Regions from separate parts of the Psychrobacillus sp. FSL K6-2836 genome, predicted to be linked through region 2. Evidence: riboswitches for the same ligand, from Rfam matches in the RefSeq annotation. Region 2 holds a riboswitch; each other region holds the start of a gene.
The links. Region 2 has a riboswitch for S-adenosylmethionine ahead of MKY37_RS07390 (methionine biosynthesis PLP-dependent protein). Riboswitches for the same ligand answer to the same signal wherever they lie in the genome.

Region 1: it holds a riboswitch for S-adenosylmethionine, as region 2 does, so the genes downstream of both, MKY37_RS00965 (MetQ/NlpA family ABC transporter substrate-binding protein) here and MKY37_RS07390 (methionine biosynthesis PLP-dependent protein) in region 2, are expected to answer to the same signal.
Region 3: it holds a riboswitch for S-adenosylmethionine, as region 2 does, so the genes downstream of both, MKY37_RS12205 (acyl-CoA dehydrogenase family protein) here and MKY37_RS07390 (methionine biosynthesis PLP-dependent protein) in region 2, are expected to answer to the same signal.

What each region holds. Positions count from the first base shown of each region.
Region 1 is NZ_JBBOOM010000001.1:179,833-190,318, forward strand. It holds gene MKY37_RS00955 (pyridoxal phosphate-dependent aminotransferase) at 1-269, shown strand, start outside; gene MKY37_RS00960 (PPC domain-containing DNA-binding protein) at 526-1,032, opposite strand; SAM riboswitch class I at 1,186-1,301, shown strand; gene MKY37_RS00965 (MetQ/NlpA family ABC transporter substrate-binding protein) at 1,394-2,215, shown strand; gene MKY37_RS00970 (methionine ABC transporter ATP-binding protein) at 2,273-3,298, shown strand; gene MKY37_RS00975 (methionine ABC transporter permease) at 3,291-3,962, shown strand; gene MKY37_RS00980 (enoyl-CoA hydratase/isomerase family protein) at 3,977-4,753, shown strand; gene MKY37_RS00985 (alpha-hydroxy-acid oxidizing protein) at 4,766-5,902, shown strand; gene MKY37_RS00990 (CaiB/BaiF CoA transferase family protein) at 5,929-7,122, shown strand; gene MKY37_RS00995 (SEC-C metal-binding domain-containing protein) at 7,473-9,317, opposite strand; gene MKY37_RS01000 (hemerythrin domain-containing protein) at 9,365-9,781, opposite strand; gene moaA (GTP 3',8-cyclase MoaA) at 9,796-10,486, opposite strand, start outside.
Region 2 is NZ_JBBOOM010000001.1:1,598,413-1,608,898, forward strand. It holds gene MKY37_RS07360 (acyl-CoA dehydrogenase family protein) at 1-245, opposite strand, end outside; gene MKY37_RS07365 (saccharopine dehydrogenase family protein) at 248-1,405, opposite strand; gene MKY37_RS07370 (aldehyde dehydrogenase family protein) at 1,410-2,900, opposite strand; gene MKY37_RS07375 (TIGR00266 family protein) at 3,059-3,865, shown strand; gene MKY37_RS07380 (TetR/AcrR family transcriptional regulator) at 4,796-4,969, opposite strand; gene MKY37_RS07385 (hypothetical protein) at 5,284-5,484, shown strand; SAM riboswitch class I at 5,569-5,675, shown strand; gene MKY37_RS07390 (methionine biosynthesis PLP-dependent protein) at 5,759-6,877, shown strand; gene metC (cystathionine beta-lyase) at 6,877-8,064, shown strand; gene MKY37_RS07400 (5-methyltetrahydropteroyltriglutamate--homocysteine S-methyltransferase) at 8,065-9,171, shown strand; gene MKY37_RS07405 (class D sortase) at 9,242-9,829, opposite strand; gene MKY37_RS07410 (hypothetical protein) at 9,843-10,486, opposite strand, start outside.
Region 3 is NZ_JBBOOM010000001.1:2,566,363-2,576,848, forward strand. It holds gene MKY37_RS12200 (transporter substrate-binding domain-containing protein) at 202-1,053, opposite strand; gene MKY37_RS12205 (acyl-CoA dehydrogenase family protein) at 1,324-2,505, opposite strand; SAM riboswitch class I at 2,606-2,706, opposite strand; gene MKY37_RS12210 (catalase) at 2,867-4,903, shown strand; gene MKY37_RS12215 (FAD-dependent oxidoreductase) at 5,096-6,433, shown strand; gene thrS (threonine--tRNA ligase) at 7,029-8,231, shown strand; gene MKY37_RS12225 (GNAT family N-acetyltransferase) at 8,306-9,055, shown strand; gene MKY37_RS12230 (aminoglycoside adenylyltransferase domain-containing protein) at 9,115-9,912, shown strand; gene MKY37_RS12235 (GNAT family N-acetyltransferase) at 9,915-10,421, shown strand.

The sequences.
Region 1 (10,486 bases), 1.4 Mb from region 2:
GTAGAAGAAATGCCCTAATCGAATCTTGCAACAGTATTGGCTGGCGGGTAAAGGCACCCAAAGGTTCCTTCTTCGCATGGTTACCTGTACCCAATAATTATACAAGTGAAGCTTTTGCAGATTTACTCTTGAAAGAAGCAGACGTAGCTGTTGCTGCCGGTAATGGATTTGGTACTTACGGCGAAGGATATGTTCGAGTTGGTCTTTTAGTCGATGAAGAACGTTTGAAAGAAGCAATTACACGTATTGGAAAACTGAATTTATTTTAAAAGAGGCTGGGACAGAACCCCAAAACAGCATTTTTCTCTGTGAGAAAAATGCTGTTTTTTTGCTGTGCACAAAATTGATTTCCATTCCAGGGACGCTTTCCACTGGCGCGGCCTGAGCCTTTAGTCTCAAGCGTCACCCTATTCCAGTAGGAGTTGCCCCTCCATTTCAATCAATTTTATTAATTATCCATTATTTAGTAAAGGTTTCTCCTAATCCAATAAAATTTCTACTTCTGTCCCAGTCTCTGTCATTTATTCACTTAAGTAGCTGGTTAGGTGTTTCTTTATTTGTTTCTACTGGGTAAAACTGATTCGCACCTGTTTCTTCGTCAAACTGTCTTCGAAACTCCATTTCCATAGTTTCAGCTAATACTAGGTCTACTGTAATAACAGGATTTTCGCCTTTTATAAAATGACCACCAAAAATATTACCATTTTGGTCACATATCGAGCCGTGAAAATGTGTTTCAAACTGCCCATCTCTTTGGCATACAACCCCTGTTCCTTGCAAAAATTCAATTGGTCCCTCTTTTACAATAAGATTATTGTAGCCTACACCTATAGGCGAATCTTCGTTTGGGATCAAATAAACAAATCCACTTCTTTGAAAACTACCAAAGCAGCTAAGAATAGTAGCGGAACTAATTCCATTTGTTTTACACAACTCCTCTATCCCTTCTAGTAGGTCAGTTCCATAAACCAAACGTGCACCTACAACCTTCCCTAGCTGTCCTACCGCAAAATTTACTCTAATTTTTGACAACGCTTACACACTCCTAATGTATAATTATTTATTGTTATTAAACATAAACTATTTCGAATGTTATATGCAACAATAAAAAAAGTGTGTTGACTTTCATAAGTTGATGTAGTAAATTATATTTTATGAACTGTTGGAAAACTTAATAGCTGATATCTCTTATCAAGAGTAGCTGAGGGACTGGCCCGATGAAGCTCGGCAACCATCCACATACTAACAGTATGTGGAAAGGTGCTAAATCCTGCAAAACATTTTGTTTTGATAGATAAGAGAGGACAAACGTATATTTGCGCCTCTCTTTCTAATGGAAGAGAGGCTTTTATATTTATACAACGTTCTTAATAATTATTCGGAGGAATGAAAAATGAAGAAATTAGGACTATTGTTATCAACTGTACTTTTAACTGGTACTCTTGCTGCTTGTGGAAGCGACGCAGATTCACAAACAAAAGCGATTAACGAGGACAAAATAGTAGTAGGTGTAACTGCAGGACCACATGAACAAATTGTGGAAGTGGCTGCAGAAGTTGCAGCTAAAGACGGATTAGAAGTCAAACTTCAAGTATTCTCAGATTATATTCTACCTAACACAGCATTATCAGAAGGTGATTTAGATGCGAATAGCTATCAACACGAACCTTTCCTAGACACGTTTAACGAGGATCACAATACTGACTTAGTACCAGTAGGAAAAACAATACTAAATCCGATGGGTGTATATTCAGAAAAATACAAGTCAATTGATGATCTGCCAGACGGTGCAACTTTTGGTTTACCTAATGACCCAACAAACGGTGCTCGTGCTTTATATATCTTAGAAGAAGCTGGTTATATCAAAATTAAAGAAGACAAAAGAGAGACAGCTAGTATTTATGACATTGAAGAGAATCCAAAAAACCTAGAATTCATTGAATTAGAAGCTGCTCAAATACCAAAACAACTTAGTGAAGTAGATGCAGCTGCTATCAATACAAACTTTGCACTGGCTGCTGGAATCAGTCCAAAAGATGATTCTATTTTACTTGAATCATCAAACTCTCCTTATGTGAACTATATTGTAGTTCGTGCGGAAAACAAAGATGATCCAACGATTCAAAAGTTGGTAAAAGCATATCAATCTGAAGAAGTAAGAAAATTCATCGAAGAAGAGTTTAAAGGTTCTGTATTAGCAAGCTGGGACGAATAATGGACTTGAAAACGTTACCGACTTCGGTAGCGTTTTCTTTAGAAAGGAAGATAGTAAATGATTATATTAGAAAATGTCTCGAAAGAGTTTAATAGCAAAAGTGGAACAGTAAAAGCAGTAAAGCAAGTGAACATTCAGGTAAATAAAGGAGAAATCCACGGTGTCATTGGATATAGTGGTGCTGGTAAAAGTACCCTGATTCGATGCGTAAATTTACTTGAACAGCCAACGGAAGGGAAAGTTTTCATAAACGGAGTAGAACTTACTTCCCTTCCCTTTCCTAAACTGCGTGAAACCCGCAATAAAATCGGCATGATATTTCAAGGATTTAATCTATTAAAAACGGCTACTGTTTATGATAATATCGCCATTCCACTAAAGCTACTTGGCTATAATAAAGAGCAAGTAAAAAAACGTGTGGAACAATATTTGGAAATAGTTGGATTGACTGACAAACATACGAACTACCCTAACCAGTTATCTGGTGGTCAAAAGCAGCGTGTCGCCATTGCCCGTGCACTAGCGCAGGAACCAGAAGTTTTGCTTAGTGATGAAGCAACAAGCGCACTTGACCCGGAAACAACTGATTCCATCTTGGATTTGCTTCTAAAGATAAATCGGGAATTAGGAATCACTATTCTATTAATCACCCATGAAATGAATGTCATTCAAAAAATTTGTGATCATGTATATGTCATGGAAAATGGAGAAATTGTTGAACAAAATACAGCCATTAATCTTTTCACAAAACCTAACCACCCTACTACTAAAAAGTTTTTAAATACAATTAGTCAGCGTAATTTATCTTCCTCATTGATTTCTCAACTAAATGTTACGGGTGCGGTTACTCGCTTAACATTTGTCGGGGAAAGCACTGGAAAACCATTATTAGCTGAAGTTAGTCAGAAATTTAATGTCCAGCCTAATATTTTAACTGCCAATATTATTGAATTGAAAAATGGCATTGTTGGAAATATAGTCGTTCACTTAATAGGCGACAAAGAACAGGTTAGAAATGCTATCCACTATTTAGAATCACAAGGTGTAGCAACAGAAGAACTGGAGGGACAATCACATGAGTAGAATTGATCAATTTATCGAACAATGGCTGCCGATTATCGGCGAATCTGTTGTACAAACATTTCAAATGGTTGGTATTTCTCTCTTTTTCTCAGTATTAATAGGGATTCCATTAGGTATTTTAATCGTACTAACTAGACCTGGGCAGGCATTTGATAACAAAATTATTTATCAATTTAGTAATTTAATCATTAATATTGTACGCTCAGTTCCTTTCATCATTTTACTTTTTTTCATACTACCCTTTACAAAGTTGATAGTTGGAACATCTATTGGTGTAAAAGGTGTTATTGTTCCATTAGTAATTTATTCTGCACCTTATATCGCACGTCTAATGGAGTCAGCTTTACTAGAAGTGGAAAATGGAGTAATTGAGGCATATACCGCAATGGGTATTAGTACACGCGCCATCATTTGGAATGTATTACTTCGAGAAGCTCGCCCTTCTATTATTTTAGGATTAACCATTTCAACAGTCAGTTTAATCGGTGCTACAGCAATGGCTGGTATGGTTGGAGCAGGTGGTTTAGGTGACGTAGCATATCGTTTCGGTCACTTAAGATACGAAGTAGACGTGATGTATGCGACTGTATTTATATTGATCATCCTTGTACAAAGTATCCAATCTATCGGAAACCGTATCGCAGCTAGTATTAAAAAAGATTAATAGGAGGCTCCAAAATGACAAATCTATTATATGTAGAGCGCAATGGTTCTATTGCGACGCTTGTCTTTAATCGAGCGGATAAGAAGAATTCATTCTCCCTGGCTATGTTTAAGCAATTAGGTGAATTATTAAGTGAACTGGAGAAAGATCAGCAAGTTAAACTTTTAATACTTAAAGGAGCGGATGAAACTGCATTCTCCTCTGGTGCCGATATAACAGAGTTTCTAGAAAATCGCTTCTCTTCCCAAAAAGCAAAGGATTATAACGATGCAACACTTGAATCTATTGAAAAATTATATCGTTTCCCTAAACCTACCATTGCTCTTATTAAGACGTTAGCTATTGGGGGTGGATTGGAGCTTGCTAATTCCTGCGACTTCCGATTCGCATCTTCGGGTAGTAAACTTGGTATCACCGCTGCAAACATAGGCATTATTTATAATCTTGTTAGTACAAAACGGTTAGTAAATCTCATCGGAACTACAAAAGCAAAAGAGTTATTATATACAGCAAAACTAATCACTGCTGAAGAAGGACAAGAAATCGGCTTAATCGACTATATTTATCCCATGGAAGATTTAGAGAAAAAATGTCTCGAGTTTGCCAATAAAATTATTCGTAAGTCTTCCGTTGCTAATAACGGTATTAAACAAGTAATTCAAGCAATTATTGATGGCGATAATGAAGAAACAAAAGAAATTGAGGAGCTTATCTTAGAGTCCTTTAGCTCCGATGACTATAAAGAAGGCATCCAAGCATTTTTAGAAAAAAGAAAACCAAATTTCTCATAAGAGGTGTTCTATATGTCCACTAATGATTTATTATTAAAAAATATTGAGTCAAACGTCCATTATCCAATTAATTTTGCCGAATTAGAAGGAACGGCGAAACGAGCATTACAACCTGGTCCGTTTGGGTATATTCGTTCTTCTGCTGGTGGTGAAGAAACCTATAAAAAAAATACAGATTCTTTTTTAAAGTATTCGATTATCCCCCGTTTTTTAACGGATGTATCGACTTTAAATACAGAAGTAACAATTTTAGGACATACATATCCCCATCCCCTTTTCATAGCTCCTGTTGGGGTAAATAAAATCGCCCATGAAGATGGCGAATTAGCGGTATCTAAAGCAGCTGCAAAATTTGAATTTCCTTATATCCAAAGCACGGTGTCTAGCTATTCTATTGAAGAAATTGCTGCAGAAACAAAAGGTAGTTCAAAATGGTTCCAATTATATTGGTCCTCTCAAAATAAAGAAATCTCCTTTAGTATGGTAAAAAGAGCTGAGGCTGCTGGCTATGAAGCAATTGTAGTAACCGTTGATACAACGATGCTTGGTTGGCGAGAGGAAGATGTTCGTAATCAATACTCTCCATTAAAACAAGGATTTGGACAAGGAAACTATGCATCAGATCCAGTATTCATGGCATCGCTTAGCGATCATTCTCAAGAAACCATCGTTAATAATATTATAGAAAATATATACCATCCTACTTTAAATTGGTCGAATATTTCAGAGTTACGCGAGCATACAACTTTACCGATTTTGATAAAGGGTATACTTCATCCTGAGGACGCTAAACTTGCCATAGAAAAAGGATTAGATGGAGTAATCGTTTCTAACCACGGAGGTCGTCAATTAGATGGTGTAATTGCGAGCATCGATGCCCTTCCAGAAGTAGTTCGAGTTGTAAATGGTCGAATTCCTGTTTTATTTGATAGTGGAATAAGAAGAGGTTCTGACGCAGTAAAGGCTTTAGCACTTGGTGCAACTGCAGTCTGTATAGGCCGTCCAGTAATTTGGGGTTTAGCTGCTGGAGGTCAAGAAGGTGTAGAACGTGTTTTAGAGAATTTCCTACAAGAGACCAGAGTTTCCATTTCCTTGAGTGGTGCTCGTAATTTAGAGGAAGTAAAGAAACTTCAGCTATTAAAAGATTAAGGGAAAAATAAGGTGGTAGATAGACGATGGAACAAGCATTAAAAGGTATGAAAGTACTGGATTTATCACAGGTTCTCGCTGGACCCTATTGCACGATGGTTTTAGCAGATATGGGTGCGGATGTTATCAAAGTAGAAAAATACCCAAATGGTGACGACACTAGAAGCATGGGGCCGTATATAAATGAAGAAAGCTATATGTATATGATGGTAAATCGTAACAAACGCGGAATCTGTCTAAATTTAAAAACAGAACAAGGTTTAGAGGTATTATATAAACTTATTAAAGAGGCAGATGTTTTTATCGAAAATTATCGTCCAGGTGTTACGAAGAAACTTGGAATTGATTATGATACGTTGAAAGCTTTAAACCCGGCTTTGATATATTGTTCTATTTCCGGCTATGGTCAAACAGGCCCTTATAAAGATAAGGGTGGGTATGATATTATGGCCCAAGGGCTTTCTGGGCTGATCGATATGACTGGAGAAAAAGGAGGAAAACCTGTCAAAGTTGGTATTGCTATACATGATATTGCAGCAGCACAAACGGCCATCCAATCTATTTTATCCGCCTATATTTATCGCCTCAAAAAAGGCACGGGACAATATATTGATGTCTCTTTAGTAGATTCGGGTCTAGCATGGACTGTGTGGGAAGCTGCAGCTTATTTTGGTAAAGGTGAAGTACCCCAAAGAAATGGCACGGCACATCGTGTTTCTGCACCCTACCAAGGCTATAAAACAAAGGATGGATTTATCCTTATTGGTGCAGGAAATCAGAGGCTTTGGGAAAAGTTTTGCCTACATGTTGTCCAAAAACCAGAATGGCTTACAGATGAACGATTTTTAACAAATAGTATTCGAGCAAAAAATGCTAGTCAACTTGAGGTTGAAATAGAGGAAGTTTTCGGAGAACATCCCTCCTCATTCTGGCTAGAGTTATTAGATGCTGGCGGCGTCCCTTCTGGACCTATCTATTCGTATGATCAAACACTGAATGATGAACATATTTTATCGAGAGATATGATATTAGATTACGAGCATCCTGTAGCAGGAGCAATGAAAACTCTAGGGTTTCCGGCTAAATTCTCCGAAACACCCGGACAATTCAAATATGCCGCCCCACTTCTTGGTCAGCATAACAAAGAAATACTTACGGAGCTTGGATACACAGAAGACGAAGTACATACATTCATGTCTGATAAAGTTTTGAATGGATAATTGATGGGCGCTTAAAGCAGTTTTTATGGGCTATCTTGCTTAATTTAAGGACTATTTAGAGATATTTATGGGTTATTTTCAACACTTTATGGGTTATACAAAAAAAGAGACTGGGACAGAAGTAGAAATTTTATTGGATAAGGAGAAACCTTTACTAAATAATGGATATTTAATAAAATTGATTGAAATGGAGGGGCGACTCCTACGGGAATAGCGTGACGCCTGAGACTACAGGCTCAGGCCACGCCCGTGGAAAGCGTCCCTGGAATGGAAATCAATTTTGTGCACAGCAAAAAAAACAGCATTTTTCTCACAGAGAAAAATGCTGTTTTGGGGTTCTGTCCCAGCCTCTAAATTATTGGCTGCAATAATGTCCAAATTACTTTTCCTTCTTCGGGACTATCTGGAGTTATAGCGATAGAATTTGGATATGGTAAAACGGGTGCTTTTATACGATAATAGTTTGCTACATATGAATTATCATCCATTGCCATTTCATAAGCATCCTGTGTTTCTTTCGAGAAGAAGCTTTTCTTTTTTTCTATTGTCCAACGGAACCAGCTAAAAAAAGCATTATCTGAATCCTGGTAATGACTCATTAAACTCTCTGCTTCCTCTATTTTGTTTAATGCAATTAATGTAGCAACTGCAGGATAACGTGCGCCTTGATGATCAGATGGATTTAATTGTAGAATTTTATTTAATAGATTAAACGCCTCTTTGAATTTTTTCTGCTCAAAACACGATATTCCGTATTTAAACAAGGCTCTTAAATAAGGTCTGTTCGGCAAATAACCCCATACAACTTCAAAATTTGGATCAAATTGCTTTTCTCCAATACGTATCGCTTCTTCGAAATGGGCAGACTGTTCTGTTTCTTCTATATAATCTATTTTTAACAATATCGCATCAACATTTTGTGGATCAAGCTCATAAGCAAGAGAAGCTAGTCGTCTCTTTTCTATCAAATCAGTAGATATATACGCTTCATACGCATACTTTTGCGATGCTTCTTTATCATTTGCTGGGTTAAATTCTTTGTCTTTATAAATATCAATATATCTACTCATCTCTTTCTCGTTTTTAACCGAAACTTTGCTGAGATGCATACCCATTTTCCAGTTTGAAAATTCTACTAGGTTTGCATTTGTTCCAACTTCAAACGCAAAAACAGGATTCGGGTTTAAATTTTCTTTTGATATTTCATTCTCATAAAACTCCGTGAATAATCCTTCATATTTGTTTGCTGTACTAGGTGATACATCTAAAAACGATGAGATTTCTTTTTTTGTCCAACTATATGGAATGATTGAATTCAGCATACCAAATTGCAATGCTCCTGCCACTAATGCAGTAGGTTTCAGCATGCTCCTCGGAATTCCTCTTCTTTGGATATATTCGATAAAGATATACATTAGCTTATCACTTTTAATATCCATTTCTACTAAACTAGTATGTAAAATAGAAATAAGCTCTAGCTCTTCTTCATTAAATAACTCCTCGATGGCAGATTCTTTATCTCCTAATATTACATAACACTCTATTATATATTTATTGTAAAAATCAGCGACTGATTCACTATTACTGTTGTTATACAAAAGTTTCACACGCTCAACTAGCGCTTCATCTTTCGCAGGGAATACGATTAAAGAATTTAATAGCTTATAGTATCTTTCTTGTTGCCTGGAATCTAAAAGAAAATGTCCGAAAATAAAGTCTCCAACACCACCCTCGAATGGATTTGGAATTTCTATTACTACCTTTTCTTCCGAAAATACATCAACAACTTCTGCACTATTATTATTGATTTGTGAAATAGTTCCAAGTATTACATGAGGTTTCATCCAACCTTCTAATACAGTTTGAACTCTCGGTCTTTTCGATTTAGCCGATTCTCGTTCTAAATGCAATTCCCAAATATCTACACGACGATTAAAGTAATAACAGTCTCCCATAATCGCACTCACTTTATCATTTTCGAATCGATCTGATAAATATTCCTCTCTGTCGCCAATCCACCTATAAATTTCATTTGTTTCCTGTTTAGTTGGGTGAGCATGAAAAAAGTTTAGTAGCACTTGTTCTAATTCTTTATTTACTTCTTCATCTATTGAAATGATATTTTCTTTATTTAAACAGCAAGCTTTATATTTTTTCCCACTATTACATGGACAAGGGTCATTTCTACCAGTCATTTGTTAATCTCCTTTACATCGAACTATACTTTCAAGCCGTTACAACATTAAAATAATAGTCGTTCTTCGTCTCTACTATGAATTTCATTGACTGTCAGAAGTGCGTAAAATCGTTGAATCACTGCCTCATTTAAACCATGCTCACTTCGAATTTCCTTAATATCTTTTGCAATAATTCGGAGTAAATCATGGTCTCTTTCTAGTTTTATAACAACATCTCTTAGAGCAGGATTTTCTTCCACTTTTTCTTGATAGAATCCTGACTCCTCAGCATCTGCATGACTAATAACTCTTGTCTCCCAATAATCTAATAAGTCATCCGCAGCTAAATTTGCCGCTTCTAGCTCACGTGATTTCAATAATTCTAAAAAATTATTCGTTTTTTGTATTGCCCCAGAAAGTCCACCCTCATGAATTGCATGATGTGAATGTAGTTGTTTCAATGCTGGCCCTGGTTTAGTCATGTTCATCCTCCTTTTTATCCCCCAATATAGGACATATTTATTTTCGTACGATTTTTAGCGGTTTCTTCTGTTCTTTCATCAGAATACCGATCTGTTCTACGCTCCCACACATTTTTGATAGCTTTCGCTAACTCATCATCTGTAGCTCCACTTCGGATGAGCTCTCGTAAGTCAAATCCATTAGTAGCAAATAAACATGTATAAAACTTTCCATCCGATGAAAGTCTTGCTCTAGTACAGGACGAACAAAAAGATTCTGAAACAGAAGTGATAAAACCTACTTGAGATTCAGTTCCTGCATATTGATAACGTTCTGCAACTTCACCAAAATAGTCTTTATCAACAGGCTTCAAATCAAATTCTTCTTGAAGCATTGTTAAAATTTGTTTTTTCGTTATCACTTTTTCAAAACTCCAGGCATTATCATTCCCTACATCCATAAATTCGATAAAGCGGAGTGTAATTCCTTGTTCTTTAAAATACTTAGCCATTGGAATAATCTCTTGATCATTCACATTTTTTTGTACGACCATATTTACTTTGATTTCAAAACCAAGATTCTTGGCAAATTGTATATTTTCTAAAATGAAGGAAGGTTTTATACCTCTTCCATTGAGATTTCCAAATAAGTTTTCATCTAATGCATCCAGACTAATATTGAGTCTAGTTAATCCAGCCTCTTTCAATTTTTGACCATATTGCTTC
Region 2 (10,486 bases):
GCAGTATCGCCGCGCTCCAATTCCTCACAAACGATTGCAAGTGAATTATAATCCATTCCACTTCCACCATACTTTTCAGGCACACATACACCCATCAAACCTAGGTCTGCGAGTCTTTTCCAAATGGCAGGATCAAATGCACCGTCTGATTCCCATTTTGCTATATGAGGAATTATTTCATTATCTACAAACTGTCGAACTGTTTTACGCAATAGCACTTGTTCTTCTGAGAAGTCAAAGTTCATCTTTACTCACCTCTAGTAATGGATTCTCTTATTTCTACACCTCTTGCTGCCATTTCTCGGATATACAATTCACCAGGAACGATTAGTTCGGGAGGATACACCCCGCGATTTTTAATGACGCTGTTTCCAATCATCTGTGCAACAACGGAAATAGTATTTGCTGTTGCTCTAGCCATTGCGGTTTCACCTGAAAGGGAGTCTTTTTTGGTCGCCATTTCATACGTAAAATTGGTAGGGACCCCGTCTTTTAAACCTTCTACGATGACCCGTAGCAATACTGCGTCCTCTTTATCTCCAAGTAGTAGCTGTGGAGTTAGGACTTCCTTCAATACATCTCGTGCCTTGATCATATTGCCGTTTACATTTACCACTGTATTTTTGTTCGTTAACCCTAAGTCTACGAGGAGTTTAAATTTATCTGCGTGCCCTTTATATCGAATTGTTTTATATTCAAGCGTATCTACATTCGGAAATGATTTTGGTAGAGTTGAAGTACCGCCAGCTGTATGGAATGCCTCTAGTTCACCATACTCTTCAAAGGTAATCGATTCTACTTCTGTAAGAGATGGTACTTCTTGACACTTCCCATCTCTTATAACGTGTGAAGCATCTGTATAATGATCGAACACCCCTTCTAATGAAAAGACGATATTGTAGCCAAAAATTCCCTCAGGCTCTACTGGTATTCCTCCAACATACAATCGAATAGCATTCACTTCATCAAGTTTGGAAGCACCGTATCCAGCTAATATATTGATCATTCCAGGAGCAACACCTAGATCAGGTATTAGTGTAATCCCCTTGCCCTTAGCTTTTTCATGAAGTATCAATACATTATCTGTAGCCCCTCCAATATGTCCTCCTAAATCAATAGAATGTACTCCTACTTCTACAGCGAGCCTAGCTATTTTTTCGTTGAACGTATAAAATAATGCATTTATCACTACATCTGCTTCTTTCATTATTTTACGTATACTATCGTCTTCGTTTGCATCAAGTCTCAATACTTCAATTTTGGAGTTTTGCAATCTTTCCTTAAACATTTTCGCCTGTCCCACATCTAAATCACATAATAAAACCTTTTCCACATTCGGGCTTAATACTAAATCACGAGCTGCTTCTTTCCCCATTAACCCTGCACCTAATACAGCAACTATCATGTAATCATCCCCCTATTACTTGAGTGTCTATTTGTGCACGCTGTAATTTCCCACTATAGTCTATATATATGCTCTTCCATTCTGTATACACATCTAATGCTGCTACCCCTGAATCGCGATGGCCATTTCCAGTTCCTTTTGTTCCTCCAAAAGGTAGGTGAATTTCTGCACCTGTTGTACCTGCGTTAATATATACAATTCCAGTATCCAAATCACGCTGTGCACGGAATACTTTGTTAACATCACTCGAATAAATCGAGCTTGATAGTCCAAACTTCACTCCATTATTTACTTCAATGGCTTCCTCTAGTGAACTCACTTCTATTAAGGAAACAACTGGACCAAAGATTTCCTCCTGTGCTATTCGCATATTCGGTGTCACGTCTGTAAATAGAGTTGGTGCGTAATAATTCCCTTTTGATAGCTCCGCCTCATTTAAAATGGTCCCTCCCGTTAAGAGAGTAGCCCCTTCCTCTTGTCCAATTTTTATATAGGAATGGATTTTCTCCAGAGCTTTTTTATTAATAACTGGACCAATTTTGACCGTTTCATCTAATCCATCGCCAATCGTTAGTTTTTCCATTTGTTCTAAGAGCATTCTTTCTAAGTCTTCTCTTACATCTTTATGCACGATAACCCTGCTACATGCTGTGCATCTTTGTCCTGCAGTTCCAAAGGCACTCCATAAAATACCCTCTACTGCTAATGGAAGGTCTGCATCCTCCATTACGATTACTGCATTTTTCCCACCCATTTCGAGGGAAACTTTCTTTAAGTGACGACCACCAAGCTCCGCTACTTTACTCCCTGTCTCTGTAGAACCAGTGAACGAAATAACCTTCACTTCTGGATGCTCAATCATAGCCGTACCAACTTCCGAACCGGATCCAAAAACTACATTAGCAACTCCAGGTGGTAATCCTGCTTCATCAAAGATCTTAGCCATTTCATATGCCATCATCGGAGTTTCTGTTGCTGGTTTCCAAATGAATGCATTTCCTGCAACAATAGCAGGGAATGATTTCCACGTAGCAATCGCAACTGGAAAATTCCAAGGAGTTATGAGTCCCACCACTCCAATTGGTGCGCGGACACTCATCGCAAACTTGTCTGCCAATTCAGATGGAGTTGTCTCGCCAAACAAACGACGCCCTTCACCTGCCATATAAAATGCCATATCAATACCTTCTTGTACTTCTCCCCGTCCCTCTTCAATCACTTTTCCCATTTCTTTTGTTAACACTTGAGCTAGATGCTCTTTCTTTTCTTTCATTATTCTTCCAATCTCATATAAATAATCCGCACGTTTTGGTGCAGGAACGAGTGCCCATTTCTTTTGAGCATTCACTGCCGCTTTTACTGCAAGATTTACATCTTCCTCTGTAGATAGCTTGACCTCTGCAAGCTGCTCCCCATTCGCAGGATTTAACACTGACGTATACTCCGCACTCCCAGCATCCTGCCATTTTCCATCAATAAAATTTGTTAATTTCATTTTATTCCCTCTTTTCACTTTTAAATGTAAACGCTTCCATTAATAATATATTCGATAATTGTTTATAAATCCCTTTAAAATATTTAGAATTTTAGAATGAAACTTTTTAACTTTCATATCGTATAATTGGTTAATAACAATTTAGGAGGAGCTAGATTATGAATAATCATGAAATAGACTACAAATTATATGGAGATGATATGCAATTTGTAGAAATTGAATTGGATCCAAAAGAAACGGTTGTTGCAGAAGCAGGCAGCTTAATGATGATGGAAGATGGCATTTCAATGGAAACTATTTTCGGCGATGGCTCCTCAGGTTCTGGTGGTAGCGGTGGCGGTCTTATGGGCAAATTAATGGGTGCAGGTAAGCGTATGCTTACAGGAGAAAGTTTATTCATGACAACATTTACTAATACCGGTAGTGGAAAAAGACATGTCTATTTCGCATCACCTTATCCAGGCAAAATTATTCCGATGGATTTAAGTCAATACCGCGGCAAAATTATTTGTCAAAAGGATGCATTTCTAGCTGCAGCTAAAGGGGTTACGATTGGCATTGAATTTCAACGTAAGCTAGGAGCAGGTTTCTTTGGTGGTGAAGGTTTCATAATGCAAAAACTAGAAGGTGATGGTCTCGCTTTCGTTCATGCAGGAGGAACTATCCATAGAAAGTCTCTACAGCAAGGTGAGGTTTTACGAGTAGATACTGGATGTCTAGTAGCAATGACTGCGGATGTAGATTACAATATCGAAATGGTCAAGGGAGTTAAAACAGCCTTATTTGGTGGAGAAGGATTATTCTTCGCTACTTTACGTGGCCCGGGTACCGTATGGATCCAATCACTTCCATTTAGCAGATTAGCTAGTAAAGTATTTGCTGCTGCCCCACAAACACCAGGTGGTGGTTCAAAAGGTGAAGGCAGTATTGCAGGTGGATTATTTAACATGCTTGGTGGGAAATAAATACTTATTTTAGAGAATGACTCGCTTTTTGGGTCATTCTTTTTTTATTGGGTTTTATAAACTTTGTTGTTGCGCATATCAGGTTAGATGTTGCGGATATACATCTGAAAGTTGCGCATACGTATTCCAATGTTGCGTGTAACCAAATGAAGGTTGCGCATAACTAATTTGTTGCGCATACTGTGCTAAACGTTGCGGATATACATCTGAAGATTGCGCATACTGTGCTAAATGTTGCGGACATACATCTGAAAGTTGCGCATACGCATTCCTATGTTGCGTGTAACCAAATGAAGGTTGCGCATAACTAATTTGTTGCGCATACTGTGTTAAACGTTGCGGATATTCATCTGAAGATTGCGCATACTGTGCTAAATGTTGCGGACATACATCTGAAAGTTGCGCATACGCATTCCTTTGTGCCTATAACTACTGATGGTTGCGTCCAATAAGCCATAAAAATGTGTCTAAGTTTGTAACACATATTCAATACAAAAAAGTCGACTTTCCATTCCCTTTTGAACGGAAAGTCGTTTTTTTAATATTGATATTGACTGGCGAATATGCATTCCCTTATATTTCCATGCTAATTAGAGCCGTGGGTGCTGCAATCATAACGGTGTCTGCGATTCATTAAAAATTGGTGCCCAACTTGCGATTCCTGAGGGGCTTCTTGCGATTTGGCTATATGATCTTGCGATTTTCGTGACTGACCTTGCGATTCGGAGGCTCTAACTTGCGATTCAGTAAAAATTGGTGCCCAACTTGCGATTCCTGAGGGGCTTCTTGCGATTTGACTATATGATATTGCGATTCTCGTGACTGATCTTGCGATTCGCGTAATGTATAGCTCGTAATAGTACCGTTCAAAACTACGAATTAACGTATCAATCATTGATATTATGGCATCTTCAGTTGTACATCTTCTTTTTATGCATGTAAACAAGTAATCAAGTGTTCGTCTTTGCCATTTGGAAAGTGATGGTAAAGGGTTTCTTTTGTAACATTACAGGCTTTTAAAATTTCATTGAGTCCTTCAGTTTTGTAGCCTTTTTGCTGAAAAAGGGTTGTAGCAGTTTCAATCAAAAGTAATTTAGTATCCATATCTGGTTTGTATAACAAATCCTAACCAACATTATAGTATTTTGTTTATTACAATAAAGGACTTTCTGAAAGCTCATGCCTACTTTAAGTTTAAAACCTGTTTCTACCGTTTTCGAGGGCTTTGGAAAGAATTATTTTTTTGAGAGGCTTGTCATGTTGGAATTTCGAAAAAGTGCAAAATATCTACGGTGACACCACTCAACTCTGCAATCATTCAGCAGATTGTTTATACCCCCTCCCTATTCCCTTCATATAATATGTGGAGGGACGCTATACCTTGGGGTTCCTACATTATAGGATGGGAGGTGTGGATGTTGAATTCTTCTACAGGTTTATGGGTCGGTTTATTAGGCATAGTCTTAGGGGTGCTAGGTTTCTTTTATGCTCCGCTTTGGTTAGGTGCTGGAGCAGTTCTTTTAGGGCTAGTAGCTTTAGCTTATTCTCACAAGTTAGTAGTAGGGTGGATATCTTTAATACTCGGTGTAATTGTTTTAATTTTGACACTTTGGTCATAATATTAAACAAAAAGCGTATTGTATTAATACCTACTACGTGTTAAGCTTATTTAAATTTAAAATTTTGATAATTTCATATATTTTTTCTTATCCAGAGAGACGGAGGGATTGGCCCGAAGATGTCTCAGCAACCAGCCAAGTCGAGGTATGGTGCTAACTCCAATAGACGTGTGACGTCTTGAAGATAAGAAGACAAACTTCGATATTTACCCGAGGGTTCTCTTCTTATTAGAGAATCCTCTTTTTTTATTTTAATTGTAAAGGATGAATATTTATGTCAAAGAACAGTATTGATACACAGTTGGTGCAATTAGGAAATCATAGTGATGAGAAAACCGGCGCTGTAAACCCGCCTATATATTTATCAACAGCATATATACATAATGGAATCGGTCAATCTACAGGATACGACTACACGCGAACTAAGAACCCGACACGCGCTATTTTAGAGGAAGGAATTGCTAAATTAGAGGGTGGAGATGCTGGCTTTGCCTGTAGTTCCGGCATGGCGGCAATACAATTAGTTTTATCCCTTTTTCGTTCGGGAGATGAGATTATTGCTCCTGAAGATTTGTACGGTGGGACGTATCGATTATTTAACCAGTATGCAGATTCCTACAATATTCGTACTTCATATGCAAAGTTTGAATCAGCTGAAGAAGTAAATGCTTTAATTAATGAAAATACAAAAGCTTTGTTTATAGAAACACCAACAAACCCTTTGATGCAAGAAATCGATATACAACTATTTGCAGATGTAGCAAAAAAGCATAAATTATTGTTGATCGTAGACAATACATTCTTAACCCCTTATTTACAGCGACCTATTGAATTGGGTGCCCATATTGTCATCCATAGTGGCACAAAATATATTGGAGGTCATAACGATGTACTTGCGGGACTTGTAGTCACAAAAGGTACTGAACTTAGTGAACAATTGCAAACCAACCATAATGCTGCAGGCGCTGTTCTTTCTCCTTTCGATTCTTGGTTATTAATAAGAGGATTAAAAACACTTCATCTTCGTATGAAGCAGCATGACACAAATGCAAAAAAGATTGCAGCTTTTTTGAAGAATGAGCATTCAATTAAGGATGTTCTGTATCCTGGTATAGGTGGTATGCTTTCCTTCCGTTTGCAAAAAAGTGAATGGGTTGCTCCTTTCCTAGAGAGTCTGAAACTAATTGTATTTGCTGAAAGTCTTGGTGGTGTGGAAAGCTTCATCACATATCCTACTACACAAACACATGCGGATATCCCAGAGGAAGAACGCAATGCACGTGGAGTTGACAGTAGCCTGCTCCGATTCTCTGTAGGAATCGAGGAAGCAGATGATTTAATAGCGGATTTGAAACAGGTATTCAATACTTTAGAAAGTGAGGTGGCTAACTAATGAGCAGCTATAAAGAATCGTTAGAAACTACCCTAATCGTGGCATCTACTCGGGGAGACTCAGAAATAAAAACTGGAGCTGTCAATGTTCCTATCTATTTATCCTCCACTTTCCATCAAGGAGGCTTTGATGATTTTGGACCTTATGACTATAGTCGATCGGGAAATCCTACGAGGGATGCACTGGAAAAAACGATTGCAGAATTAGAGGGGGGCACTAGAGGACTGGCATTTGCTTCAGGAATCGCAGCTATTTCTTCTGCTTTTATGCTTTTGTCATCAGGCGATCATATCGTAATAACAGAAGATGTATACGGTGGTACTTTCCGTTTTGTTACTGAGGTATTGCCGCGTTTTGGTATCGAGCATACTTTTGTAGATTTTACGAATGTCGAAGCCATCGCAAGTGCCATTCAGCCAAATACAAAATTAATTTATATCGAAACTCCCTCTAATCCATGCTTAGGTATTACAGATATCTCTGCTGTTGTGGATCTTGCGAAATCTAATGATTGTTTAACCTTTTTAGACAATACATTTATGACACCGATTTATCAGCGTCCACTTGACTTAGGAGTTGATGTCGTCTTACATAGTGCCACCAAATTTTTATCTGGACATAGCGATATCATTGCAGGACTTGCGGTTACACGAGACGAGGATTTAGGTAAACGTTTGGCATTTATCCAAAACTCATTCGGTGCTATTTTAGGAGCACAGGATTCATTTTCTTTAATCCAAGGCATCAAAACATTAAGTGTGCGTTTTGAGAAATCCGCTCATTCTGCGCAAAAAATTGCAAACTATCTAAATGGACATGATTTAGTAGAGAAAGTCTTTTTCCCTGGTCTTTCCACTCATCCAGGATATGAAATGCATAACAAGCAATCGAGTAGTGCTGGGGCAGTCCTTTCCTTCCGTTTACCGAATAGATCCATTGCAAAGGCATTTGTAGAAAGTGTCAAAATCCCTGTATTTGCCGTAAGTCTTGGCGGAGTAGAATCAATTCTCTCACATCCAGCTCAAATGTCTCATGCTGCAATGCCTAAAGCCGAACGAGAAAAACGTGGAATAACGGATGGTTTACTACGTTTTTCAGTTGGATTAGAGAATGTAGATGATTTAATAGCAGACTTTGAGCAAGCATTAACAATTGCATCCAAACAAAATGAGAAGGTAGGAATTTAAATGTCAAAACGATTAGTTGTAAATACACCATTTAAAGCAGATCACGTTGGAAGCTTTTTACGACCAGCTCGCTTAAAAGAAGCTCGACAACAATTTGAAAATAATGAAATAACTACTGATCAATTAAAACAAATAGAAGACGAAGAAATTACGAAACTAGTAGCAAAACAAAAGGAAATTGGACTTCTGTCTGTTACGGATGGAGAGTTTAGACGTAAATGGTGGCATTTCGATTTCCTTGGTGGATTTGACGGGATAGAATTTTATGATACAGATAAAGGATTAACGTTTAAAGGTGTGCAAACTAGAGCACACGGTATTAAAGTAACTGGGAAAATTGGATTTAGCACTCACTATATGATTGAACACTTTAAGTTTCTTCAAGGTATTGCTGGTGATGCTGTAGCAAAATTTACTATACCTAGTCCAAATATGTTATTTTACCGAGCAACTATTGAGGAAGGCGTTTATTCGAGTCAGGATGAATTGTTTAACGATTTAGTCGTTGCATATCAAGGTGTGATTCAAGCACTTTATGATGAAGGCTGCCGTTATCTTCAAATTGATGATACTTCATGGGCTACTACTTTTTCTGAGGAAGGAATTGCTTCCTTAAAAGAAAAGGAACTAGAACTGGAAGAGACATTAGCATTATCTGCACGCGCTATTAATGAATCTATCTCTAAACGCCCTGAAGACTTGCTTGTGACTATGCATATTTGCCGTGGTAATTTTAAATCTACGTATATTACAAGTGGAAGCTATGAGCTAGTTTCGGAAACTATTTTTGCAGGATTAGATGTAGACGGCCTATTCTTAGAGTTTGATGACGAACGTTCTGGCGGATTCGAACCACTTCGTCACATTAATCGTTCTGATCTTTTTATTGTATTAGGGTTAATCACGTCCAAACACGGGGATTTAGAAGATGCGGATCTTACCAAAAATAGAATTAATGAAGCTACTAAATATGTCCCTCTTGAACAGCTTTGCTTAAGTCCACAATGTGGTTTCTCATCTACTGAAGAGGGAAATCTTTTAACCGAGGAAGAACAATGGTCGAAAGTTCAGCATGTTATTCAAATCGCTAAGGATGTTTGGAAATAAGGAGATTCAAAAAACTAAAAGTGTGCATCCAGTTGAAATCGGGTGCACACTTTTAGATTGATGATTTAGTTTATATTTCTTGCTGCTTTGCTTGTACCACTAGACGATATTTATTAGACCTTTCTGGATAACAGGTCACGAGCGATAACATAGATATTCCTTCTTGACGACTCAATACTTCCACATTGTTTGGTTTAACTATTTGAATATCAAATACTTCATAGACTAATAGGTCTGTACTTGTTTCTAATTCAAGTCTATCCCCTATTTGTAATTCATTCAGACGATTAAAAAAATGTCCAAACTGATGTGACTGGTGTCCAGCAATAGCTGTACTCCCATTTGGAGTACCTGGTGCATCCAGATTCGCTATCATTCCAAGTGCACGATTTAGCTTAGTGGAAGTTGTGCCTTCTATAACAGGAGATTCCAATTGGATAGAAGGTATTCTCAAGATGCTTATATCCGCAGAATCCTTTATGGTTGTCGCTTTCTCCGTTCCTTCATTTGAAGCTAATGCAGCTTCCGTTTTTATAGCTTTAAAGGATTCAATCAATTCTTTTTGGTGTGTTTTATTTTCAATCATTCCATAACTAACAATGACGAGTAAGACACATCCAATGATCATTAATATATTCCCTACACTTTTTTTCGTCATTTGTAGGTCTCCTTTATGCAAGTTTACGTATAGTCCAACCACTACCTAATAAACTCAAAGCTATAATTAACAACATTACTCCTGTAAAAAAACCTCCAGTTTGTGGTAAGGAAGAACCAGTGAAAAAGTTGCCGTCACTATTATTGAAATTGGCACCGATACCAGACATATCTTCCTCAGTCACACTTTCATCACTTTCTGTTAAAGTAGGTTTTTCTATCATCGTATCTTTTGATTCTGAACTCTCACTATCTACGACAATAATTTCTTCATCTGTAGACGGATTTTGCGTTTCGATAATACTTCCATCCCCATTGGTAACTGGGGTACCTTCTTCGTTATTACCTTCCTCTGCTCCATCCAATCCGTTATCCTCCACTACTTCTTCACCATCTTCCAGTGGAAGTATTGGGTTATCGAAAGCAGCCGTTACATAGCTTTCTGTTGGAAGAATATCGATATTTGTTTCTCCGGCTAGATCATTTATTAAACCAATAGATATAGTTTTTTCATTTTGGTAAGCTTCACTATTAGTTGTAAGCTCGTCATTCGTTAGAATATCTACTTCTATTTCATCCGTAAAATCTGACAAAATATCTAACTGTATAAACCCCTCGGAAAATAAACTATTTTGTCCGTCCCCTTCTTCATGTTTAT
Region 3 (10,486 bases), 970 kb from region 2:
TTGAAAGGCTGCCAGCGCATCCTACGCTAAACAGCCTCTATAGGAATCCTATCTTATCCCGCATCAACGGGCAGTATAACTCACACATCAAGGCATGGACTAAGCAACAAAGCATAAGTGGGAGATCAATTGCCCGTAAAAGCCCGAATGGTAAAACTAACAATAAGTGGGATGAAGAACTCCTCTGATTGAAGTTTCACTTTATCTTTCTACTTGATCTAATACTTCAAAAAGATCTCGACCATAGAATTCTGTGCTAAGTTCATTCGTTTTCTTTTCTTCTTGTAATTGTTTAATAGCCTTGTCATATGCATCAGCAAATTTTTGTTCTTTTTTGTTGAATAATGGCCACGTCTTAATAACAGCGAACTCATTGTAAACAACTTCATCTTTTAAGTTGTAATAAGGTCCAGTTTCATCTAAAACTTGTTTTTGGAATGGTCCTTCAATAATAACTCCACCGTCAACGCGACCTTCATTGACCCATTGAACTACGTCTACAGTAAACGCATCACCTGCGTCTAGTTTAACTGAGTTATCAGGGTTTGCTTTGTTGTATTCGTCAATTACTGTATATTGGGCATTATTTGCGGCAATAGGTGCTAAAGAGTATCCAGCGGATGCAAAATCCTCTAAAGTTTTAATACCTTCATTTTCTTTTTTTAATACTAGACCAGCACTACTTAACCCAAGAAACTCTTTAGGATAGATAAACTTCTCTGTGCGCTCCTCTGTAAAAAATGCATTTTTTACTCCAACCTGGAATTTACCTTGTTCTACTCCGATTAATAGATCATCACTTGTAGTACCTACATATTCAAATTCATATTCAGGAAGTAATTCGTCAACTAATTTCATAACCTCTACGTCGTATCCAGTAGCATTTCCTTTATCATCTAACCAAGAGATAGGTTTGGAAGCCATGTCGTATGCTACTTTTACCTTACGAACATCTCCACCTTCTGATGAAGTAGAAGCCTCTCCAGAATTACAAGCTGCTAAAATTGCAATGGAAGCAAATCCAACTACCGCCAATTTAAAATACTTATTCATATTCATTCTCCTTATCGTTTTACTAAGTTTTTATTTTTATCCCGCTTTTACGGGCAGTATGACTATCGTTTCAAGACATGGCAAAAGTAACAAAAAGGTAATGGTAGATCAACTGCCCGTAAAAGCCCGCCGTAGAACATAGACGAAAAGCGCGACGTCGTGTGGCTTCGTCTATGTGACTCGCATCCTGCGAGCCTCGAGCCAACAGGATGTTGGCCACTCAGGCATTGCCGCACGATGCGGCGTAATTTGCCTGAGTTCCGTTAACAATCAGCGTGGGACCACTGATTGAAGTTTCACTTTTACTTCTTCTAAAGCTGAAAGTGCCAGTTTTTTAATCGTCATATCATCCATAGGAGGATTATGGAGTCCTGCTCGGACATCGCGGTAATAACGTTGTAGTGGATTTGTTCTCTGCAAACTTTTGGCGCCAACTAAACGCATCGCCTTATCGACAATAGTGATAGCTGAATTAGTAACAATATGCTTCGCTACGCTTACTTCGTTGGATAGTAGTTCTTTTGTAGACTCATTGTCATAGGCAGAGGCAACTCCGTAAATGACTAATCTAGCCTTCGTAAGTTCTAAATCTATTTCTCCAATGAGCTGCTGAACATTTGGCAGCTGTGCTATAGGTCCATTCAGGCTATTCGGTGAATGTGTATTCGCAAAATGTACTGCGTAGTCTCTTGCTGCCTGAGCGATCCCGAGATAGGTCGCAGGTATATGTAGCAACCAACCATTTATCTTCCCGCCATTAGCGAATTCAGGGAGCTCTACCAAATACGACTCATGAACGATTACGTTATTTAGTACTAAGTCATTACTACTAGTTCCGCGCATGGATACAACATCCCAGGTTTCTTCAATGGAAAGACCTTCTGTATTACGAGGAATAAGGAAGAAACCGACTCTTTCTTTTTCCTCAATCCAAGCAGATGTTAAAAAATAGGAAAGTACTGGGGAAGCGGTCGTGTATATTTTACGTCCATTTAATACCCAAGAATCTCCGTTTTTTATGGCAGTAGTTCCAGGTCTACCCCCCCGTGTTGGACTTCCGGTTTGAGCTTCACTAACGGAACGATTTACGAGTGCACCATTTAATACTTCTGCTGCAAAAAAGTCTAGTTTCTCCTTCGTCCAAAGTTTGTTTTCGAATAGTTCACCAACAACACCTAAGCTCCAACCTACAGATAAAGCCGTATTGGCATCAAAGCTAGCAAGTGTTTCTTGTAAAAGAACCATATCGTAGACAGAAAATCCATTACCGCCATATGATTCGGGTAGAGTAAGGCTTGCATATCCAAGCTTGATCAAATCCTCCACGTTTTCTTTTGGAAAAATAGATTGCTCATCAATTTCAGCGGATTTACTTTTAAATTTATCTTCTAACTCATATAAACGTTTGATCCATAGTTGCTGTTTTTCCGTTTTGATGTACAGGTTATTCAAAGTTGTCGTCTCCTTTAATTTTTATTATTCATATTAGTTAAGTAGGTATTAAGGGAAATAAAAAACCCTTCCCAGAACGAAAAGAGTAAGTAGTTTTGTGCACTTATCTCTCAAGTTTCTTGCTGGAAGTAGCACCATACCATTGATTTGGCGGTTGCTGAAGCATCATCGGACCAGTCCCTAAGCTTCTCTTAATAAGTAGTATGGAGTTGTTGAAACAATCTTACTACTTCATCTAGATGAAGTCAATAGCAATTCCGATAAATTTAATCGGAATTGATAATAGATTTTATTTAAAGGGTTTTTGAAAGTTCATACAGGGTAATAAAAAAGAGAAGATAAAAATAGAGGAGGAGATAGCTTGGATAAGAAAGTAAATGGAAACAACAAAAATGAACAATTAGAAGAATTCCGTGTGGATGATCAAGGTCAAGCTATGACTACGAATCAGGGTCTAAAAATATCTGAGGATGAATTTTCTTTAAAAGCAGGAGAACGAGGACCCACTTTGATAGAAGATTTTCATTTCCGTGAAAAGATGACGCATTTTGATCATGAGCGAATTCCAGAACGTGTAGTGCATGCTAGAGGATATGCGGCTCATGGAGAGTTTGAGCTATACGAATCAGCGAGTGAATTTACAAAAGCGAAATTCTTACAAACACCTGGTACAAAGACTCCTGTATTTGTAAGATTTTCTACTGTGGCAGGATCACGTGGTTCTGGTGAGTTAGCGCGGGATGCTAGAGGATTTGCGACGAAGTTTTATACCGAAGAAGGGAATTATGATTTAGTAGGAAATAATATTCCGGTCTTTTTCATTCAAGATGCTATTAAATTCCCGGACCTGGTCCATGCCTTGAAACCAGAACCACACAATGAAATACCACAAGCAGCTACTGCTCATGATACGTTCTGGGATTTTGTTGCCAACAATCAGGAAACGGCGCATATGATAATGTGGGCTATGTCGGATCGTGCGATTCCACGTAGTTTCCGCATGATGGAAGGGTTCGGTGTAAATACATACCGATTCATAAACGAGGCAGGTAAATCCCATTTTGTGAAATTTCATTGGAAACCTTTACTGGGTACCCATTCGGTTGTATGGGATGAAGCACAAAAGCTAAATGGGAAAGATCCGGATTTCCATCGTCGTGACCTATATGATGCGATTGATAATGGTGACTATCCAGAGTATGAATTTGGGGTCCAACTAATTGCAGAGGAAGATGAATTTAAATTTGATTTTGATATTTTAGACCCAACTAAACTATGGCCCGAGGAAGAAATTCCGGTGAAAATTTTAGGGAAGATGACATTAAATCGTAACGTAGATAATGTATTTGCCGAAACAGAGCAAGTTGCATTTCATCCAGGAAGTGTTGTACCAGGAATAGATTTCTCAAATGATCCGCTACTTCAGGGGCGATTGTTCTCCTATACAGATACACAATTAATCCGTCTTGGTGGACCTAATTTTCATGAACTACCGATAAACAGACCTGTTTGCCCATTCCATAACAACCAACGTGATGGATATGGTAGGCAATCGATTAATGTAGGAAGAGTGAGCTACCATAAAAACTCTCTTGCTGGAAATACCCCAGCACCTGTTAGTGAAGCGGAAGGCGGGTATACGCATTATCAGGAAAAGATAGATGCTCGTAAAGTTCGAGCTCGAAGTGAGAGCTTTAAAGATCATTTCTCACAAGCTACGTTATTTTGGAATAGCATGAGTGATCCAGAAAAAGAACATATTATTAGTGCATTCAGCTTCGAGCTTGGTAAATGTAAAGAATTGACCGTTCGTCAACAAGTACTGGAAATGTTTGCACATGTAGATTTTGACTTAGCGAGTAAGGTAGCAGAAAATTTAGGACTAGTAGTGCAAGGCGTAAGTACTTCTAATAATACAAAATCTTCCCCAGCACTTAGTCAATTAAATACCATTATGAAAGCCCAAACACGTAAAATTGCTGTGTTAGTGGGAGAAGGGTTTGACGAGGATTTAGCTATGATTCTTGCAGACTTAAAAGCAGAAGGAACAATGCCGGAAATAGTGAGTGATCATCATGGATCAGTTACTGGAGCAGATGGGACGCTACTACCGGTAGACCATACATTCTTAACTGCTGATTCTGTATTGTTTGATGCAGTGTATGTAGCAAGCTCGCATGGTAAAACAGCTATGTTTGAAAAAGAGGCTTCATATTTCATCAAGGAAGCCTATGCACATTTCAAGCCGATCGGTGCTACATTTAGTGGAGAACAACTAGTCGATAATCTTCACTTTACTGGTCAAGCCGGCGTTCTCTGCAAAGAAACTGGAAAGAGCTTTGTGGATAGTTTCTTGAAAGCTATTGCTACGCATCGTTTCTGGAATCGAGTAGTATAAAATACTTTTAAATCGGGCATGTCCTATAGGGCATGCCTTTTTACATAGAATACGATATTAATATAATTATCTATTCCCGAGGAACACAAAAAAATATAGTGTATAACAAAAGTAACTATTCACTAATACTGGAAGGAAAGTTGTCTCAGGAAATAGAAAGAGTAATAAGGAAAGTCAAAGGAGGAAAATTTCATGCACTACGTAATAATCGGTGGGGATGCAGCAGGGATGAGTGCAGCAATGGAAATTGTACGTAACGATCCAGGTGCTCAAATTACAACGTTGGAAAAAGGGCATATCTATTCCTATGGGCAGTGTGGCTTACCCTATGTAGTTGGAAAGCATGTACCTTCTTCAACAGATGTCATAGCTCGAAGTGTTGAAATGTTCCGAAGTAAATATGGTATTGATGCAAAAACAGGATACGAAGTGACGAATGTCGATCCGATAAATAAAACAGTGTCAGGGAACATACTGCAAACGAGAGATAACTTCATATTAAATTATGATCGATTACTAATAGCAACAGGCGCTACCCCAGTAATTCCTGAATGGGATGGTAGTCATTTATTAGGGATTCATACGATTAAAACGATTCCAAATACAGAGGCGATTATTGCTGATTTAGAAAATGTTCAACAGGTTACTATTATTGGTGGAGGATATATCGGATTAGAAATGGCCGAAAACTTTGTGAGTATTGGGAAAAAGGTACGCATTATTCAAAGAGGCAATCAGCTTGCAGGCATATTTGATGGCGATGTAGCATGTTTAATACATGAACATGCAAAGGCTAATAGCGTGGAAGTATTATTAAATGAGGAAGTCCAATCATTAACGGGAGATACTCGAGTAAATAGGATAATAACAGATAAAGGAAGCTATCCTACTGACTTAGTATTGGTAGCTGTTGGGGTTAAACCGACAACTGAATTTCTAGAGGAAACTGGCATTCAAATGCATCCAAATGGAGCAATTGTAGTAAATAATCATTTAGAAACGAATGTGGAAAGTATTTATGCAGCAGGAGATTGTGCAACTCATTTTCATCGTATTAAACAACTGAATGATTATATCCCTTTAGGAACAACTGCAAATAAACAAGGTAGAATGGCAGGATTAAATATGATTGGTCGAATGACTGAGTTTAAAGGAATAGTTGGCACATCCATCATGAAATTTTTTGATTTGGCGCTTGGAAAAACTGGCTTGTCTGAGAAAGAAGCAGAGCAGCTTGGTATTTCATATGATGTGCACGTTCAGGAAGCTACGGACATCGCAGGTTATTATCCTGGAAAGGAAACGATGCATATAAAATTGATTTTTCGTAAGGAAGGTAAACAGCTATTAGGTGGTCAAATTATTGGAGGAAATGGTGTAGATAAAAGAATTGATGTATTAGCAACCGCCCTTCATCATCGAATGACCTTTTCTGAGTTATTGGATCTTGATCTTGCATATGCTCCTCCGTTTAATGGTGTTTGGGATCCGTTACAGCAAATGGCGAAGCGAAACAATACAAAAAAATAAAAAAGTAATGTTGACTATTTGAATTTTGTTGCATATACTAAGAAAAATAAAAGTAACAAGCGAAGAAAAGGACATGAATCATTTTAAATTTTCTTATCAGAGAATAGGGTCACCGACTGAAAGCCCTTAAAGAAAAGTGAATGATTTACCACCTTGGAGCAATTATGGTGAACACATATATGTAATTATCCATAATCGGGAAACCGTTATCTTGTATGAGCGCAAGCATCTTTTTGATGTTGCAAATTAGGGTGGAACCACGACCACACTCGTCCCTTTACCGGGATGAGTGTGGTCTTTTTGTATTTTAATATTCAAGCGAAGAAAAGGACATGGATCATTTTATATTTTCTTATCAGAGAATGGGGTCACCGACTGAAAGCCCCTAAAGAAAAACAAATGATTTACCACCTTGGAGCAATTATGGTGAACGCATTTATGTAATTATCCATAATCGGGAAACCGTTATCTTATATGAGCGCAACTGCTTTTTGTGTTGCAAATTAGGGTGGAACCACGACCACACTCGTCCCTTTACCAGGGATGGGTGTGGTTTTTTTATTGTTTTTTTTATCAAAAATAAGGAGGAGTTTATATGTCAGTGAAAGCAGAAGAAAGAGTAAGTCATCAAAATTTAGGGCAGCAATTAGAGCTATTTATGTCGATGGAGGAAGCACCAGGAATGCCGTTTTATCTACCAAAAGGGATGATATTGCGAAATATACTTGAAAATCTGTGGAGAGAGAAGCATCAACGAGCAGGCTACCAAGAGATTAAAACTCCCATTATGATGAAGCAGGAGCTTTGGGAAAAATCAGGACATTGGGATCACTATCATGAGAATATGTACTTTGCAGATGTAGATGATCAAAAATATGCGATTAAACCAATGAATTGCCCAGGAGCAGTATTAATTTTTAACAGTAAGCGAAGAAGCTACCGAGAGCTACCGATTAGATATGCAGAACTTGGATTAGTACATCGCCATGAGCTTTCTGGATCGTTGAATGGATTATTGCGTGTTAGGGCATTCACTCAGGATGATGCTCATCTATTTGTTTTGGAGGAGCAGGTTGAAAGTGAAATAGCTAAGGTGCTAGACCTTGTAGATGAATTTTACTCAGAATTTGGCTTTAGTTATAAGGTAGAGCTATCCACTCGACCAGAAAATTATATGGGTTCAGCTGAGGCTTGGGATCAAGCGGAGCATGCGCTTGAAACAGTTCTTCAGCATAAGCAGGTAGAATACCAGGTAAATGAGGGGGATGGGGCATTTTATGGTCCGAAAATTGATTTTCATATATTAGATGCCTTGGGGCGTAGCTGGCAATGTGGAACTGTTCAGCTCGACTTTCAAATGCCTGAGAAGTTTGGCTGCAGGTATATCGACGAAGACAATCAATTACAACAACCGATTATGATCCATCGAGCAATTTTCGGCTCCATTGAACGCTTTATAGCTATTCTTTTAGAGCATTTTCAAGGTAGTTTTCCACTGTGGTTATCGCCGATTCAAGTTAAAGTACTGCCAATTTCAGATGCACATAGCGAGTATGCAGAGAGTATAAAACAACAACTTGTGCAGAAGGGGTATCGAGTGGAGATAGACAATCGGGTAGAAAAAATTGGCTTGAAAATTCGGGAAGCAGCTATGCAAAAGCATCCTTATATGCTCATTATAGGTGATGAAGAAAAGGAAAATAATGCAGTTTCTGTTCGGAAACACAAAGTAGGTGTTTTAGGTGAAATGAGTATTTCGGAATTTATAGAGGGATTAAGCGTGGAAAAGAAAATATAAATACAAAATGCATCTCATTACAACAAGGATTTTCGGTAGTATATAACGAATGAAGCTATTACGGAGGTCGTTGAATGGGAAAGTGGATATTATTATTGGGAGGTCTCGCTATTCTATCTGGTAATGCCTGGGGAATCTATTCTATGTATCAGCCGAGAGTAGGACCTATTGGAAACGGAGAAATTGCGAACCATATTTGGGTCAGTATCTTTTTAAGTATTTTAGCAGGATTAATAGCTATTGCTCAATTTGTAGTTTTACTTCTTTATGATAATCATAAAAAGAGATTTCCAAGATTGGAAACAGAACGATTTTTATTGCGACCGATTGAAGCCAGTGACGCAAAGGAAGTATTTCATTATTTTTCACAAGATGAGGTCACAAAGTATTATGATTTGAATACGTTTAAGGACATAAAGGAAGCGAAAATGTTAATAGAAAATTGGCAAAAGCGATACCATAAAAAAGAGGGGTTTCGCTGGGGGATTGCTACAAAGGAAGACAATGAAATTATTGGTAGCTGTGGTTATCACAATTGGGAGAAGGAACATTTTAAAGCAGAGATTGGTTTTGAAGTGACTCCAGAGTTTTGGAAAAAAGGGGTTATGACAGAGGTTTTGCAGCCCGTTTTACGTTTCGGTTTCGAGACGATGGAGTTAAATCGAATTGAAGCACTCTTTGATCCTGAAAATATAGCATCACAAAAAACATTAGAAAAAGCAGACTTTGTATATGAAGGTACTTTGCGAAAAGCAGCGTTTGAAAAAGGACATTTTTGTGATGCGGCAATTTGCTCCTTATTAAAAGAAGAGTTTGTGCAGTAGTGCAAGCTCTTTTATATCACAGGATACATTTTGAGCATGGAGCGATAGGGGAGTGAATCATGAAGCAATCATTACCACAGGAGGTACATCAATTAATGCAAGCTTTTTTGCATTTATTGAATACATATTTCTCAAAGGATTTAATGGAAGGGGTCTATATTTATGGATCTACTGCATTAGGGGCTTTTGAACAGGGAAAGAGCGATATTGATTTTATTGTTTTATTGAAGCGAACAGTAAACAAACAAGAAATAGAAATTCTAAAAGATATTCATATTCAATTATCTAATGAAAACATCGGAGCACGTTTGGATGGAATGTATGTATTAAAAGATGATATTGGAAAAATAAATGATAGTTTAGCTCCTTATCCTTACTGCTCGGATGGGTGTCTAGAGGTTGGTCATTGGGATATTAATCATGTAACTTGGTGGGTTTTAAAGGAGTACGGAATTGTACTACAAGGAACACCAATTATAGAGCTAGATATTGCGACTAAGTGGGAAGATGTCTTCAATACATTAAAATATAATATAAATGAGTATTGGTACTGTAAAGCGAAAGAAGTAAAGATTTCAGTATCGGATGAAATGGTGGAATCCAGTACTGCTACTATTTGTAGGATTCTTTACTCCTTAGAGAATGGTCAAATTATTTCCAAGAAAAGAGCATTGGAAACAGGCTTGAAGACGTTGCCTGAACATTGGCATCTATTATTGAAAGAAGGATGGAGAATTCGTACGTCTGTGCATTCAAAATCATTGTTTGATACAGAATCCCTTCGTGCAGAAGCTTGTCGAGAATTCGTTTTATATGCACATGAATTATGTAAGGAAAGATATTTTTCGGAGGTATAAGGATGGAGTATAGACAATTAGTAGCTGAAGATGCGAGTGCATATTGGAAGTTAAGATTAGAAGCATTACAAAATAGCCCAGAAGCATTTGGCACGAGCTATGAAGAAGCAATTCAACGGGACAACCCAATTGAACGAGTAAAGGACAATTTAAAGGTAAAGGGAAATTATACGTTTGGGGCATTCGATCAGTATAAACTAATCGGAATGGTCACTCTTTTGCAGGAGAGTAGCTTGAAGATGATGCATCGAGCTAATATTTTCGCTATGTATGTAAGTCCAACTGGCAGAGGAAAAGGTATTGGTAAAGCTCTAATGGAATTGGCAATTGAACAAGCAAAAGTAAGCAGGGAAATTGAAAAGATAAACCTATCCGTAGTTTCAAGTAATGAGGCAGCAAAGAATCTGTATCTTCAATTAGGTTTTAAGGTATTTGGGACAGAAGAGATGGCATTGAAGGTAGGGAATACTTTTTACGAAGAACAGCATATGTCGTTAATCTTGAAATGAAAGTAAGGGGGAAGTGAAATAAATACTCACATCCATTGGCGGACACTTATGCATTAATAGCAAAG